2 linked regions of the Thermochromatium tepidum ATCC 43061 genome follow. The protein of the gene in region 2 interacts with the protein of the main gene of each other region in a pairwise test. Links are inferred from orthologs where the notes say so. Each region holds a gene or a part of one and is shown on either strand. Other genes may lie near its edges. The genes, in order: E6P07_RS09135 and E6P07_RS03575.

Region 1 (8,285 bases), 1.2 Mb from region 2 along the record:
TGTCGGCCCAGGGGGCGAGCGGGGTCATGCGGTCAGGACGCCTCGCGGCGGAGGTCTCGGCTGGGGGCGTCGTGGCAGGTGGGGGCAACGCCCCGAGATTCCCTGGCGTGGTGGCGACCGTTTGCGGCTCCGGCTGAGGTGCCGGGGCGATCTGAATCTGTCTCTTACCGTCTACCGACTCGGGTGTGCCGCCCAACTCCAGGTTGGGTGGGGCGGTGTCTTGCTGGGGCGCCCCGCTGGGCGAATCAGCCGGCGCGCGCATCGTCGGGATGATGCTCGGCTGCGGCGCCGCCTTCGCCTCGGGCGTCGGCGCGGTCGTGGCGATCGCTGGCGGCTGGGGTTTGGGCCTAGGTGTCGGTCTATCTGCAAGCCTTGTGGGCGGCTCGATCCCGGATGGATGATGGACGATCCTGGGGACCGGCCTGGGTGGCTTCTCGGGCCAGAGTGCGACTGTGAGTATCAGAACGCAGGCCATGGCCGCCGCGATCGACAGTCGCCGTTGGATCGGCGTACGCCCGATCCAGCGATCATGGATCCAGATCCAGGCCGGCGCAATCCGGTCTCTCAACGCCGGCGGCAGCCAGGTCGGCGGTAGACGTCTGTAGGATGGCCTGGCCGCCGTTCGGCGCGTCTGTCCCTTCCGGTTGCCGGGGCGCACCGCGCCGCTCTCGCCACGCTGGAAGGCGGTGAAGGCACGGTTGATCTGCTCGGTGCGACGGGTCGCCCAGGCAGCGCGTTTAGGGTGTCGGTCTGGGTGATAGACCTGCATCAGCCGACGATAACGCTGCTTGGCCTGTGTGAGGGTGGTACCGGGCGCAAACCCCAGACTCGCGGGTGTGGGCGGGTTCTCATCGGCGAAGAACTGCTGGTCGAGCAGGCGGTAGGCGCTGGCGCTGGCCTGATCGCGCGTCAGCCGCCGCTCGATGGCGCGTTCCAGCTCGGCGACGCGCGGATTGTCCGGATTGCTCAGCCAGATGAGCAGCTCATCGAGATGGAGCTCCAGGGCTGGGGTCGGTCGTCCACTGACGAGTGCCTTGGCAATCTGGTGCGTCCAGGACAGGTGCATAGATTCGGACGTTGGGTGTGGTGTGTCAGTCGTCGCGGCGGAACTCGCCCTCGATCACCCGGGTCTCGGTCCAGACCTTACCGGACGCTTGCAGGTGCATGGACTGGAGCTGGATGTAGTGCTCGATCAGCCGGTGGCGTAGCGGTGGGATCAGGAGCAGGAAGCCTAGACTGTCGGTCAAGAAACCGGGCAGGATCAGGCAGAGTCCGGCGACGAGGACCAGCGCCCCATCCAGTAGCTCGATGGCGGGCACCGCGCCACGCTCGAGCAGGTCGCGCATCCGGATGAGGATACCGAAGCCCTGATGGCGAACCAGCCAGACGCCGATGACAGCGGTCAGGATCGAGAGCAGGATGGTCGAGAGGGCGCCGATCTTGGCGCCAACCTGAATCAGGACATAGAGCTCGGTCAGCGGCAAGCCGATGAAGAGCAATAACAGCAGTGGCACCATGGGGGCTCCGTTGGATGACTGGGCTTTCAGAAGATGGAATCTATCGCGGTCGGCGCGGTCAGAGTCGGTCGTTCGTCGACTCCGACGGTTGGCCGAAACCTTAACCTGTCGGCGAGATCCAGTCCAAGCAAGATCGAGTTTACCGTCTATGTCGTTGCCGCATCGTTTGATCCTCTGTACCTGTCCCGACCGAGACACGGCCCTGGGTCTGGCCGAGACCCTGGTCGAGGAGCGGTTGGCTGCCTGTGTCAATCTGCTGCCTGGCCTGATCTCGATCTATCGTTGGGAGGGATGTATCCAGCGTGACTCGGAGGTGCTGCTGCTGATCAAGACCGTCGAGGCGCGTGTCGAGCCGCTCACTGACCGGCTGCGCCTGTTGCATCCCTACGAGGTACCGGAGATCATCGCCCTCCCCATCGTCTCGGGGTCGAGCGACTATCTGAATTGGGTGAGCGAATGCGTGAACGCCGTGGAGCAGGACTCGTGAAGCGACCGTGGTTTTTGGCCGGGGCGTGGCTGTGGCTGGTGGCGGCCTTGGACGGTACTCAAGCCCTGGCCGATGACTTCCTGAGCCAGGAGCAGGCGTTTCCGGTCAGCGCCGAGGTGATCGGGCCGGAAGCGGTGCGCGTCGTCTGGGATACGGCGGACGGTTACTATCTCTACAAGAGCAAGCTCAGGTTCGACTCCGAGACGCCTGGCATCAGGCTCGGCACGGCGGTCCTGCCCGAGGCCGAGATCAAACAGGACGAGTTCTTCGGCGAGGTCGAGATCTACCGTGGGCGCCTGGTGGTCGATCTACCGATCACGCGCGCACCGGACTCGGACAATCGTCTGAGGTTGCGGATCGATTCACAGGGGTGCGCCGACGCCGGATTCTGCTACCCGCCGCATCGTGAGACACTGACGCTGGCGTTGCCCGAGCCGGCAGCCAGACTCCCCGTCGCTGCCCCGGCGACGACCGGGGACAAACCGCGTCGTCTGGCCGATCTGCTGACCTCAGTGCCGCCGGCTCGCGGTCTGTCTGGCACGGAGGACATCCCCGAGGTCGAGCAGGCCTTTCGCGTGCAGGCCGAGGTCGAGGCGCCCGATCGCGTTCGGCTCACCTGGGACATCGCGCCCGGAACCTATCTCTATGCCGATCTGATCGAGATCGCGCTCGTCGATTCGCCGGATGTCGCGCTCGGTACCATCGAACGTCCGGCGGGCACGCTCAAGCATGATTCGGTATTGCCCGACGGCTCCATCGGCGATGTCGAGATCCATCAGGGCCGACTGGATCTGACCGTGCAGCTCCAGCGCGTAACGACTGCGCCGATCACAGCAACCCTGATCGTCAAATATCAGGGTTGTGCCGAGATCGGGATCTGCTATCCGCCGCAGAGCCGGCGTATCACGCTCAATCTGCCCGAAGCGCCGGCCACGCTGGCCGATGCCGCGACGATGACGACGAGCCAGTCGGTTGCGGAGGATGCGGCAATCGTGCAGGCCGCGCCGGTCAATGACCCAGGCGGGAGCGGCCCGCCGGTCTCCGAACAGGACCGAATCGCCGCCGTGCTCGCCGGCGAGGGGCTGTGGGTGATCATCGCCGTCTTCTTCGGTTTCGGGTTGCTCTTGGCCTTCACGCCCTGCGTCTTTCCGATGATCCCGATCCTCTCGGGCATCATCGCCGGCCAGGGCGCGGGGCTGACCACGCGCAAGGCGTTCGTGCTGTCGCTGGTCTATGTGCTGGCGATGGCCCTGACCTATACCCTCGTCGGCGTGCTCGCCGGACTATTGGGGGCCAATCTCCAGGCCGCCTTTCAGAATCCCTGGATCCTGACCGCCTTTGCCCTGGTGTTCGTGGGACTGGCGCTGTCGATGTTCGGTTTCTACGAGCTGCAATTGCCTTCCAGCCTGCAATCCAAGCTTGCCGAGCTGAGCAACCGTCAGCAGGGCGGGACCCTGATCGGTGTGGCCATCATGGGTCTGCTCTCGGCCCTGATCGTGGGGCCTTGCGTGGCACCGCCGCTGTTCGGGGCGCTGATCTACATCGGCCACACCGGGGATGCACTGCTCGGCGGGTTGGCGTTGTTTGCACTCAGTCTCGGCATGGGTGTGCCCCTGATCCTCATCGGCACCTCGGTCGGTCGCTATCTACCACGCGCTGGGGCCTGGATGAATACCGTCAAGGCCGTGTTCGGTGTGGCGCTGCTGGGTGTGGCGATCCTGATGCTCGAACGCCTCCTGCCGCCGGCGCTCGCGATGGTGCTCTGGGCGCTGCTGCTGATCTGCTCGGCAGTCTATATGGGCGCACTCAACCAGCTCCAGCCAGGCGCGAATGCCTGGTTCAAGCTATGGAAGGGGCTAGGTCTGGTGCTGCTGATCTATGGCGCGCTCATGCTGATCGGCGCCGCGGCCGGCGGGCGCGACACGCTCCAGCCGCTGCGGGGGCTGATCCCTGGGGGCGGGGTCGAGCAGCTCGGGTTCAAACGCATCAAATCCGTGGCCGACCTGGAGCGCGAGCTCGCTCAGGCGCGGTCGGACGGCCAACCGGTGCTGCTTGACTTCTATGCCGACTGGTGTGTTTCCTGCCAAGAGATGGAGCGTTACACCTTCAGCGATCCGTCCGTGATGGCCGAGCTGAGGCGCTTCGTTCGGCTCCAGGCCGACGTCACGGCCAACGATGCCGAGGATCGCGCCCTGATCCAGGGTCGTTTCGGTCTGCCTGGACCTCCGGCGATCCTGTTTTTCGATCGCGCGGGTCGGGAACTGACCCACTTTCGTCTGGTGGGCTTCAAACCCGCCGAACCCTTCGCCCGTCATCTGCGTCAGGTTGCGCCATGAAAGCCTTGAAAGTCATCCTGGTCACTGTGCTTGCCGCTGGTATCAGTATCGGGGCGGCCATCGTCGGTCAGCACTGGATCGATGTCGAGGGCACCAACAGCGGCGGACAGGCCGAGCGCCCAAACGAGTCGCTCGACACCCTGCCCGATTTGCGTTTGCAAGACCTTGAAGGACGCCAGGTCTCCAGCAGTGCCTGGGCCGGCAAGGTGCTGGTGGTCAACTTCTGGGCCACCTGGTGTCCGCCCTGTTTGTCCGAAATCCCGAGGTTCGTCGAGGCTCAGGAACGGCTGCGCGAATCCGGCGTACAGTTTGTCGGCATCGCCGTCGATCGGGTCGAGGAGGTGCGCGCCTTCGTCGCCGCGCACCCGGTCAATTATCCGCTCCTGATCGCCACGCCCGAGGTGCTCGAACTCTCGGTGAGACTCGGCAACCGGCTCGAAGTGCTGCCCTTCACCCTGATCTTCGATCGGCATGGGCGGCGTGTCCACAGTCAGATCGGCGAACTGAGCACCGAGGAACTGACCCATTACCTGGACTCGCTGCTCGTGAAGGATGGACCGCACGTCTCACGCACACCCTGATCCTTGCTGGACAAGATCCTGCGAAATCCGCACAATTTGGCATGATTTGCCGCCGATTTCCTCCGGATGGCAATGATGCGTCTCCTTATCTTCTTTGGTCTGCAAGCGATTGGCGCCATGGCCTCGATCCTGGTCCTGAACGGACCCAATCTCAATCTGCTCGGCACCCGCGAACCCGGTCACTATGGGCGCGCCACCCTGGCCGACATCGAGCACCGGCTTGTGGCCATGGCCCGGGAAGCCGGCCATGAATTGACCTTCGTGCAGAGCAACGCCGAGCACGTCCTGATCGAGACCATCCATCAGGCTGGGCGCGATGGGGTGCAGTTCATCCTCATCAATCCGGCTGCCTTTACCCACACCAGCGTCGCCTTGCGCGATGCCCTGCTGGCCGTGGCCATCCCCTTCATCGAGGTACACCTGTCGAACGTGTACGCCCGCGAGCCCTTCCGCACCCACTCCTATTTCTCCGACATCGCGGTGGGCGTGATCTGCGGGCTCGGGGCCGAGGGGTATGCGCTGGCGCTAAGCGCCGCGCTCGGTCGACTGGCCCAGGATCCAACGAACGAGAACCACTGACACCATGGACATTCGCAAGGTCAAGAAGCTGATCGAGCTGTTGGGACAATCCGATGTCACCGAGATCGAGATCCACGAGGGCGAGGAATCGGTGCGCATCAGCCGCCAACCGAGCGGCGGTACGGCGATGCCCTTCTACCTACCCCCGGGGATGCCGATGCCCACGGTGGGCACCGCCCCGCCGCCGGTCGCCACACCGACCGCCCAGTCGGTAGATGACGAGGACGAGGACCAAACCACTGGTCACCTGGTGCGTTCACCCATGGTCGGGACCTTCTATCGCGCGCCCTCGCCGACGTCCAAACCCTTCGTCGAGGAGGGGCAGACGGTCAAGCCGGGCGATACGCTCTGCATCATCGAGGCGATGAAGATCCTCAACCAGATCGAGAGCGAGTACGCAGGGACGGTCAGGCGCATCCTGGTCGAGAACGGACAGCCGGTGGAGTACAACCAGCCGCTGTTCCTGATCGACTGAGGTCTGCCATCATGCCCGCCATGATCGAGAAGGTTCTGATCGCCAACCGGGGTGAGATCGCGCTGCGCATCCTGCGTGCCTGTCGTGAGCTCGGCATCAAGACGGTCGCCGTCCACTCCGAGCCCGATCGCGATCTCAAGCATGTGCTGCTGGCCGATGAGTCGGTCTGCATCGGCCCGGCCCCAGCGCTCCAGAGTTATCTCAATATCCCGGCCATCATCAGCGCCGCCGAGGTCACGGACACGGTGGCCATCCATCCCGGCTATGGCTTTCTGTCGGAAAACGCCGACTTCGCCGAGCGGGTCGAGAAGTCGGGCTTCATCTTCATTGGCCCGCGTCCCGAGACCATTCGGCTCATGGGCGATAAGGTCTCGGCCATCGCGGCCATGAAGGCCGCTGGCGTGCCCTGCGTGCCCGGCTCCGACGGTCCGATCGACGACAACAAAAAGCGGACACTCGAGATCGCGCGCGAGATCGGCTATCCGGTCATGATCAAGTCGTCCGGAGGCGGTGGTGGGCGCGGGATGCGCGTGGTGCACTCGGAGGCGACCCTGCTCAACGCGATCGCCCTCACCCAGGCCGAGGCGGCGGCGGCCTTCAATAACGATACGGTCTATCTAGAGAAATATCTGGAAAACCCGCGTCATATCGAGTTCCAGGTCCTGGCCGACCAGATGGGCAATGCCATCCATCTCGGCGAGCGCGACTGCTCGATGCAGCGGCGGCATCAGAAGGTGGTGGAAGAGGCGCCCGCGCCCGGGATCACCGAGGAACAGCGCCGTGCGATCGGCGAGCGCTGCGCCGCGGCCTGTCGTTCGATCGGCTACCGCGGGGCGGGGACGTTCGAGTTCCTCTATGAAAACGGGCAGTTCTATTTCATCGAGATGAACACCCGCGTCCAGGTCGAGCATCCGGTCACCGAGATGGTCACGGGGGTGGATATCGTCAAGGAGCAGATCCTGATTGCCGCCGGCGAGCCGCTGCGCTATCGGCAGGAAGACATCCAGATGCGCGGACATGCCATCGAGTGTCGCATCAACGCCGAGCACCCAGACACCTTCTTGCCCAGTCCGGGCAAGATCACCGATTTCCATGCCCCGGGCGGTCCTGGGGTACGGATCGATACCCATATCTACTCAGGCTATACCGTGCCCTGTCACTATGATTCGATGATCGGCAAGCTCATCGCCCATGGTGAGGATCGCGAAGCGGCGATCGCGCGCATGTGCAATGCCCTGCGCGAGACGGTCATCGAGGGCATCAACACCAATATCAAGCTCCATCGCTCGATCATGCGCGATGGTGGCTTCCTGGCCGGCGGCGCCAACATCCACTATCTGGAAAAGATGCTCGGCCTCTAGCCGCCAGGGTGCATCGTCTCCGGCAGGCCAAACGCCTCGGCTCGGGAAGAGCCCGAGGCGTCTTTTCAATGTGGACGCGATCGCTCGCGGCCAGACCGCTCACTGGGAGGGCCAGATCTCACGGCTTGGGGTCGCTTGTCGTTGGGCAGGAGCAGCGGGCATCTGGGGCGGAACCGCGCCATAGGGCATTCCATAGCCGCCGTAGGGAACGCCATAGCCATAGCCGCGATTGTAGGCACGGCCATAACCGCGTCCGCCGCCGCTCATATTCATGTTGAAGTCGCCATAGCCATCGCCGAACATGTCGCCTCTGTTGTCCCAGAGGCCGTTGCCATCGCCAGGGCCGCCCCACCAGGCACGTGTGGTGAAGGATGCGCCGGCAAAGAGCGCGGCGATGGCGCAAGCGGCGATCCGATTGGATCGGATCATGGTGTCGTCCTCTGTTGTGGAGCTGGGATGGCCGAACCAGGATAGGGGGCGGGCGTGTCATCCACAATTCATCGACCTTAAAAAGTTTTAACCGCGTCGCTCGATAAAACCTGCAAATCTAATGTCCCGATCGGCCATCCATAGCCGCTGGCCGGGGGTCGCAGGCGTGTGAGATCTATGAGGAGGCGAGCCTTGGAACAAAGCCCCAACCTGGACTCGAACAAGGGGGACTTGAACAAGGGCGCGGACGCCCGGACGAATGGCCAAGCCGCTCTGGCCCGGCGTTTCGCGGCACTGCGCGATCAGATCGCACGTGCCGTCCTCGGGCAACAGGGCCTGATCGAGCGGTTGCTGATCGCCCTACTGGCCGATGGGCATCTCTTGGTCGAGGGGGCCCCGGGTCTGGCCAAGACCACGGCGGTCAAGCAGCTCGCCGCCGGGCTGGAGGGCGACTTCCATCGCATCCAGTTTACACCCGATCTCTTGCCGGCCGATCTCACCGGAACCGAGATCTACCGCC
Region 2 (8,160 bases):
GCGCGGCCCTCCACCAGCGTTCTGGGCTGGGCAAGATCGAGAGCAACATCCTATTTTCGATGCTGACCATGACCCTGGCCTTCTGGATGTACTCCTTTGCGACCAGCTTGATGCGACTGCGTGCGATCATCCTCAGGCGCGAGGCCGAAGCGAGCTGGGTCCAAGAATTGCTGAACCGGGAGCGTTCACGATGAGCGATTTCCTCTCTCAGGGCGGTTACGCCTTCTTCGTCTGGGGCGCCTATGGCATGGTGGCCCTGGTCTTGGTGGCTGAGGTGCTACAACTGCGTCTTCAGCAGCGAACCATTTGGGCGCGTTTGGGTCGACTGGCCCGACTGTCCCAATCCTCGCGTTCGGAGTGAAATGCCCGCTATGAAAGCACGACAGAAACGCCTGCTCTTCGTCGGCCTGGCGATCCTCGGGATTGGCGCGGCCTCGACCCTGGCCATCACCGCCCTCCAGAGCAATCTCTCCTATTTCTTCAGCCCCTCCCAGGTGCTGGCCAAGGAGGCCCCAAGCAATCACGTCTTCCGACTCGGCGGACTGGTCACCAAGGGTTCGTTGCGGCGCCAGGACGAGGGCCTGACGGTCTATTTCGACGTGACCGACAACGTAGCGACCGTCAAGGTCGCCTATGAGGGCATCTTGCCCGATTTGTTCAAGGAAGGCTCGGGCGTTGTCGCCAAGGGCCGACTACGCCCGGATGGCGTGTTCCAGGCCGAGGAGGTCCTGGCCAAGCATGATGAGGAATACATGCCACCCGAGGTCGCAAGCACGCTCCAGACCGCCCATGCCGAGGGTGTGGCAGGGGCCGCTGGCCAACCCCCAGCCAACAGCGGAGCCGCCCACTGATGGTCCCTGAACTCGGTCATTTCGCCCTATTGCTGGCGCTGATGCTGACCCTGGTCCAGGCCAGCGTGCCCCTGATCGGGAGCTTCACCGGCAACCGCGCCTGGATGGCCATGGCGCGTCCGCTGGCCTGGGGTCAGCTCAGCTTCATCGGCATCGCCTTTCTCTGTCTGCTGATCGCCTTCCTAGGCGATGATTTTTCGGTGCTCTATGTCGCGTCCAATTCCAATACCCTGATGCCGACGCCCTATAAGGTCTCGGCCATCTGGGGGGCACACGAGGGCTCGCTGCTGCTGTGGGTACTGATGCTCGCCGGCTGGGGCGCAGCGGTCGCGCAGTTCAGCCGCCACCTGCCGCTGCCGATGATCGCGCGCGTCCTCTCGGTCCAGGCGATGGTCGCGATCGGCTTCCTGCTGTTCATGCTGCTGACCTCCAACCCGTTCGAGCGGATCTTCCCAGCACCGCCCGAGGGCCGCGACCTCAATCCGCTGTTGCAGGATCCCGGATTGGCCATCCACCCGCCGCTGCTCTATATGGGCTATGTCGGCTTCTCGGTGGCCTTTGCCTTTGCCATCGCTGCCCTGATCGGCGGCAAGCTCGACGCGGCCTGGGCACGCTGGTCGCGGCCCTGGACCACCATGGCCTGGGTATTCCTGACCATCGGCATCGCACTCGGCTCCTGGTGGGCCTACTACGAACTCGGCTGGGGCGGCTGGTGGTTCTGGGACCCGGTCGAGAATGCCTCCTTCATGCCCTGGCTGGTCGGTACCGCACTGATACACTCGCTGGCGGTGACCGAGAAGCGCGCGGCCTTCAAGAACTGGACGGTGCTGCTGGCGATTGCGACCTTCTCGCTGTCTTTGCTCGGCACCTTTCTGGTGCGTTCGGGGGTCTTGACCTCGGTCCATGCCTTTGCCACGGATCCGGCGCGCGGTACCTTCATCCTGCTGTTTCTATGTCTCGTCATCGGCGGTTCGCTCGCGCTCTATGCCTGGCGCGCACCGACGATCTCTGGCGGCGGACGCTTCGATCTGCTCTCGCGCGAGACCTTTCTGCTCATCAACAACCTTTTGCTCTCCACCCTCGCCGCCCTGGTGCTGTTCGGCACCCTGGCCCCGCTGATCTATGAGGCGGCGGGCTGGGGCAAGATCTCGGTCGGCTTCCCCTGGTTCAACAAGATGTTTGTTGCCCTGTCGCCGCTCCTAATCCTGGCCACGGCGATCGGGCCCCATGTGCACTGGAAACACGACGAGCCCTGGCGTCTGGTGCGCGCGCTCTGGATTGCGCTGGCGCTCGGCGTTACGGCCTTCCTAGCGGTCTCGCTGCCGGGAATGTCCGCTGATCAGATAGCGACCGGATTCGGCGTCGGCATGGCGGTATGGCTGGTGGTCGCCCATGTGCTGGGTCTATTCGAGCGGCTCAGGCACAAGGGCGGGCTGCGCGCGCTCAAGGCCGATCTCGCTGGCAACAGCCGCGGCTATTACGGCATGTGGTTGGCGCACCTGGGGCTAGCGGTCTTCATCGTCGGCGTGACCCTGGTCTCGATCCACGGCGAAGAGACCGATGTACGGCTATCGCCCGGCGCCAGTCACGAGGTCGCAGGCTACCGCTTCCAGTTCAATGGCGTGACCGCCGTGCCCGGACCCAACTATCGGGCGTTCCGGGGCGACTTCATCGTCTATCGCGGCGAACGGGAGATCGCCCGCCTCTCTCCCGAGAAGCGCCATTATCTCTCGGGCGGCATGCCCATGACCGAGGCGGCGATCGATGCCGGACTCTTGCGCGACATCTATGTCTCGCTCGGCGAGCCGGTCGGTACCCAGGGTGACTGGGCAGTGCGGCTTTATTACAAACCCTATGTGCGCTGGATCTGGCTCGGCTGCCTCCTGATGGCCATCGGCGGCGCCTGGGCCGCGACCGATCGGCGTTATCGTACCGTGCGCCAGACCGCGACCGTTCCGACCGGGATCGCGCTGGCCAAGGCCTGAAGGATCGAACATGAACCCATCCGCCAAACGCGCCCTCATCCCGCTCGGGGTCTTCCTGGCCCTGGCGGCCCTGCTCTTCTATGGATTGCAACTGGATCCGCGCCAGATCCCCTCGCCCCTGGTCGGCAAACCGGCCCCTGAGTTCAGTCTGCCCGATCTCAAGGATCCCAACCGCACCCTGACCCGCGACATCCTCATCGGCGAGGTGTCGCTGGTGAACGTCTGGGCCTCGTGGTGTCCGTCCTGCCGTCAGGAACACGCCGAGCTCATGCGTATCGCGCGTGAGTATGGCGTGCGGGTGATCGGCTTCAACTGGAAGGACACCCGGTCCGAGGCGCTGGCCATGCTCCGGCGCTTCGGTGATCCCTATACGGTCTCCCTCTACGACCCGGATAATCAAGCCGGGATCGACTGGGGCGTCTATGGTGCCCCCGAGAGCTTTGTCGTCGACGCCGAGGGCATCATCCGTCACAAACGGGTCGGCCCGATCGATGCCCAGGTCTGGGCCAAGGAGATCCAACCCATCGTCGAGCAGTATCGAAAGGGCAAGTCATGAAGCGGCTATCCACCACAACCGTCCTGGCGGCCTTGAGCCTCGGCAGTGTCTTGCTGACGACTCAGTCCCGCGCCTTCACCCTGGAAGAATTTACCTTCGAGGATCCGGCACGCACCCGGGAGTTCCGCGCACTCATCGGCGAGCTGCGCTGTTTGGTCTGTCAGAACGAATCGCTCGCCGGCTCGCAGGCCAGCGTCGCCCAGGACCTGCGCAAGGAGGTCTATCGCCTGATGCAGGAGGGCCGGAGCCGTCAGGAGGTCATCGACTTTCTGGTCGCGCGCTATGGCGACTTCGTGCTCTATGATCCGCCGCTCAAGGCCTCGACCCTGGTGCTCTGGTTCGGCCCCTTCCTGTTCGTCGGTTTTGGGGCCTATCTGCTTGCGCGCACGCTCCAGCGCAAGACGGCCGAACCCGACCAGGATCTGAGCGAGACCGAACGCGCCCGATTACAACAGCTCCTCGCCGAGACCGGCGACCAAATGACTCGAAACCCATGATTATTTTCTGGATCCTTGCCGGCCTTCTGCTGGCTTTGTCGCTCGTCTTCGTGCTCGCGCCTCTGGTGCGACCCACGCCGCTGGATACCGCGCCCAGTCAGGATCGGCTCAACCTGGAGGTCTTCCAGCAACGGCTGAAGGAACTCGACGCCGATCTGGAGACCGGTTTTCTCAACCAGGAACAGTACGACGCCGCACGACGCGATCTTGAGCGCGAGCTGCTCTACGATCTGGAAGGCGCCGAGTCCGCCAAGGCCGCGCGTCCGAGTTCGGCCTTCAGTCGCTGGGCACTGGGTCTGGCGTTGACCCTCATCGTCCCCACGGCCACCGTGCTCGCCTATCTGGAACTCGGTCGAACAGATCTGATCGACCGGCATCTAGCGGACGCCCTGTCTGCAAGCGACAAGACCCAGGCCGCCTCGCTGGATGAGCTGGTCCAGCAGTTGGAACAACGGCTCGAACAGGAGCCGACCAATATCGATGGCTGGATGATGCTCAGCCGCACCTATCTGGCCATGGGTCGGCTCGATGCCGGGGTCAAGGCCATGGAGCGCGCCTATGCGCTCGCGCCCAACGAGGTCGAGCTCAAGATCGCCTATGCCGAGGTGTTGGGACTGGCCGATCCCAACAAGAGTTTGTTGGGACGTCCCGCCGAGTTGATCGCCGAGGCGCTCGCCCTGGACCCAAGCAACTCCAATGCGCGCTGGTTCTCGGGTCTGATCGCCTTCCAGCGCGGTCAATATCAGGCCGCGCGCACCACCTGGCAGGGCATCCTCGATGAGCTCGATCCGGCAAGCGAGGAGGCTGGCAATCTGCGACAGATGATGGACGAGGCCCAGCGTCGCGCCGGGGTCCCGACCGCAAGCGCATCGACCACGCCTGGCGAAACGGCGGTCCCTACAACCTCGGACTCAGCTGCACCGGCTAGATCTCAAGCCGAGGCGGCGAATCCCGAGACGCCTGCCCAGCCCCCTGAGCCGTCTGCGACGGCCTCCCAAGCGCGTCTGACCCTGGCCGTCAGTCTCGATCCGAGTCTTTCGGATCGTGTCTCGCCTGAGGATACGGTCTTTGTCTTTGCGCGTGCCGTTCAGGGACCGCCGATGCCGTTGGCCGTGCAGCGTCTCCAGGTGAAGGATCTGCCCGCGACCCTGACGCTCGACGACAGCCAGGCCATAAGCCCAGCCCTGCGACTGTCGGCCTTCGACCAGGTCCAGGTCGGGGCACGGGTCGCGCTGAGCGGACAGGCCACGCCCCAGCCCGGCGATCTGTTCGGCGAGTCTGGACCAATCCGGCGTGATACCCAGGACACCATCCAGATCCACATCGAACATGTGCGCCCCTGAACGCATACGCCGACGCCAAGGACAGGGCGTCCTCGGCATCCCCGCGCCTCGTTTCGAGTCGGTCGGTATCAGCCCGTCGCTGACTTTTGGTAGGTTCCGACCAGCTCGGCGTGGCCCAGGATGTGATCGTCCATCGCCAGCAGCAGGTCATCCTTGCGGGGTGTGCCCAGATCTGCAAGACAGACATCCAGGGCATAGAGCCGATGAAAATAGCGGTGACGCCCGATCGGTGGACAGGGACCGCCGTATCCGGTCCGCCCCCAGCTATTGATCCCTTCGCGCGTGCCCGCGGGCAGCCCGGTGCGCGCGGCGTCCTCGGGCAGGCCCCCGCACTCAGGCGGGATGTTGTAGAGGATCCAGTGATCCCAGACCATGCGCGGTGCCGCCGGATCGGGCGCATCCGGGTCATCGACGATCAGCACCAGGCTCCGGGTCCCCTCCGGTAGATTCTCCCATCTCAATGGCGGCGAGCAGTCCTCGCCCTCGCAGGTATAACGCAATGGAATGGATCCACCATCGACAAAGGCATCGGATTTGAGGACTAGTGCCATCTTTGGCCTCCAGCGTTGTGCTAAGGAAACACTAATAAATCGCGTGCCTCTCAATCGCGGCTGAAGCCGCTCCTACAAAATCAATGGGTTACTTGAGAAGGTTTTGCCACCCCGGGATGGGCCCTTAGCGTATCCCGGGCTTTAAGCCCTGGTTCGGGCAGGCCTCCTGCCTCGGATGGGAAGCGCTGATTGAATCAGTGCTTCCCTCAGCTCGCCTGAGTCCAGCTTCGATTACAGTATAATTTCGATTCGTTCGGAAGAACCTCCCTGGGCGCCGACTCAGCGCCCCGATTTCCACTCAAGCGCCACGACGGGATCCAAGATGTCTGACTACAATGCCGAGGACGTCCGCAACATCGCCCTGGTCGGTCACGCCGGCTCTGGAAAGACCACCCTGGTGGAGGCGCTGCTCGCGGCCACCGGCGTCATCGATGTGCCCGGTAACGTCACCAAGGGCACCACGATCTGCGACTTCGACCCCATGGAAAAGGAGTTGCAGCACTCGCTCGATGCTGCCATCACCAGCTTCACCAGCAGCGGAAAGCACATCAATCTGATCGACACCCCCGGCTATCCCGACTTCCTCGGGCGCAGTCTCTCGGTGCTGCCGGCGGTTGAGACCGCGGCCCTGGTCATCAACGCCCAGACCGGGATCGAATCCATGACCACCCGCATGATGAAGGCCGCCGACAACCGTCATCTATGCCGGTTGATCATCGTCAACCAGATCGACGCCGAGCACGTCGACCTGGGTCAGTTAACCGCCCAGATCCGCGAGACCTTTGGCCCCGAGTGTCTGCCGATCAACCTGCCCGCCGAGGGTGGGAGGCGTGTGGTCGACTGCTTCTTCCAACCCAGCGGCGGGACTACGGATTTTTCCTCGGTCGAGGAGGCGCACCGCCAGATCATCGACCAGGTGGTCGAGGTCGATGAGGATCTCATGGCGCTCTATCTGGAGCAGGGCCAGGAGCTTCAGCCCGAGCAGATCCACGAACCCTTCGAGGCGGCGCTCCGCGAGGCGCACCTGATGCCGATCTGCTATGTCTCGGCCCAGACCGGCGTCGGCATCCCGGAGCTCTTGGAGATCCTGGCGCGGCTGATGCCCAACCCAGCCGAGGGGAACCCCCCACCCTTTCTCAAGGGCGAGGGCGCAGCCATGGAGCCGGTGCGCGTCATCCCGGATCCGAGGCTGCATGTCGTGGCCCATGTGTTCAAGGTCCTCAACGACCCCTATCGCGGCAAGATCGGCATCTTCCGCGTCCATCAGGGCCGCATCACCCCCTCCAGTCAGCTCTTCATCGGCGACGCGCGCAAGCCGTTCAAGGTCAACCATCTCTACCGCGTGCACGGTAAGGATCTGATCGAGGTCGAGGAGGGCGTCCCGGGTGATATCCTGGCTGTGACCCGGATCGATGACATCCATTTCGATGCCGTGCTGCACGACTCGCACGATGAGGATCATCTCCATCTGACCACGATGGAATGCCCGGTCCCGCTGTTCGGACTGGCGATCAGCCCCAGCAAGCGCGGCGACGAACAAAAGCTCACCGACACGCTCAACAAACTGCGCTCGGAAGACCCCTGCCTCCATATCGAGCACAACGCCAGCGCCAACGAGACCGTGGTACGTGGACTCGGCGAGGCCCATCTCAAGGTGGTGCTGCGGCGGCTCACCGATCAGTTCCATGTCGAGGTCGAGACCCGACCGCCGAGTATCCCCTATCGCGAGACCATCCTGGGCCGGGCCGAGGGGCACCATCGGCACAAGAAGCAGACCGGCGGCGCCGGGCAGTTCGCTGAGGTCTATCTGCGGGTCGAGCCCAGGGAACGTGGGACCGGGTTCGAGTTCGTCGATGCCGTGGTCGGTGGTGCCATTCCGGGCAACTTCATCCCCTCGATCGAAAAGGGCGTGCGTCAGGTGCTGGAAGAGGGAGTCATCGCTGGTTATCCGCTCCAGGACGTGAAGGTCACCGTCTACGACGGCAAACACCATCCGGTGGACTCCAAGGACATCGCCTTTGCCACCGCCGGACGCAAGGCCTTCATCGACGCCGTGCTCAAGGCCCAGCCGGTGATCCTGGAGCCCATCGTCAAGATCCGCATCACAGCACCCGGCAATGCCATGGGCGATCTGGCCGGAGACCTGTCGAGCCGGCGCGGACGTATCAACGGCAGCGACTCCAAGAGCCGCGGGCGCGTGGTCATCGAGGGCGAGGTGCCGCTGGCCGAGCTGGAGGGCTATGACGCGCGGCTCAAGTCACTCACCAGCGGCGAGGGCACCTACAGCATCGAGCTGAGCCATTACGATCCGGTGCCGGCCAACATCCAGAAACAGATGATGGAGGCCTATCAGCGCACCGAGGACTGAGCGCGGTCT

Evidence for each region.
Region 1: the proteins of E6P07_RS03575 (region 2) and E6P07_RS09135 interact in binary tests that used the Escherichia coli proteins (3 or more experiments, as listed by UniProt). The link is inferred for Thermochromatium tepidum ATCC 43061 from one-to-one orthologs.

Annotation. Positions count from the first base shown.
Region 1 is NZ_CP039268.1:1,987,199-1,995,483, reverse strand. What follows is about bases 1,605-4,670. They hold E6P07_RS09135 (protein-disulfide reductase DsbD), read left to right. Parts: upstream 1,605-2,000; coding sequence 2,001-4,340; downstream 4,341-4,670. Other genes in these bases: E6P07_RS09130 (TlpA family protein disulfide reductase), read left to right, coding at 4,337-4,670; cutA (divalent-cation tolerance protein CutA), read left to right, coding at 1,666-2,004. Also shown: E6P07_RS09150 (J domain-containing protein), read right to left, coding at 1-1,066; E6P07_RS09145 (FxsA family protein), read right to left, coding at 1,092-1,514; more of E6P07_RS09130, read left to right, coding at 4,671-4,921; aroQ (type II 3-dehydroquinate dehydratase), read left to right, coding at 5,039-5,500; accB (acetyl-CoA carboxylase biotin carboxyl carrier protein), read left to right, coding at 5,505-5,975; accC (acetyl-CoA carboxylase biotin carboxylase subunit), read left to right, coding at 5,996-7,336; E6P07_RS09110 (sulfur globule family protein), read right to left, coding at 7,436-7,765; E6P07_RS09105 (AAA family ATPase), read left to right, coding at 7,997-8,285. UniProt on the Escherichia coli protein: Required to facilitate the formation of correct disulfide bonds in some periplasmic proteins and for the assembly of the periplasmic c-type cytochromes.
Region 2 is NZ_CP039268.1:783,805-791,964, reverse strand. Bases 1,679-4,619 are described here. They hold E6P07_RS03575 (DsbE family thiol:disulfide interchange protein), read left to right. Parts: upstream 1,679-2,846; coding sequence 2,847-3,392; downstream 3,393-4,619. Other genes in these bases: ccmI (c-type cytochrome biogenesis protein CcmI), read left to right, coding at 3,886-4,619; E6P07_RS03570 (cytochrome c-type biogenesis protein), read left to right, coding at 3,389-3,889; E6P07_RS03580 (heme lyase CcmF/NrfE family subunit), read left to right, coding at 1,679-2,836. Also shown: cytochrome c biogenesis protein CcsA, read left to right, coding at 1-194; heme exporter protein CcmD, read left to right, coding at 191-361; cytochrome c maturation protein CcmE, read left to right, coding at 372-851; more of E6P07_RS03580, read left to right, coding at 851-1,678; more of ccmI, read left to right, coding at 4,620-5,232; E6P07_RS03560 (YbhB/YbcL family Raf kinase inhibitor-like protein), read right to left, coding at 5,301-5,783; fusA (elongation factor G), read left to right, coding at 6,106-8,151. UniProt on the Escherichia coli protein: Involved in disulfide bond formation. Catalyzes a late, reductive step in the assembly of periplasmic c-type cytochromes, probably the reduction of disulfide bonds of the apocytochrome c to allow covalent linkage with the heme.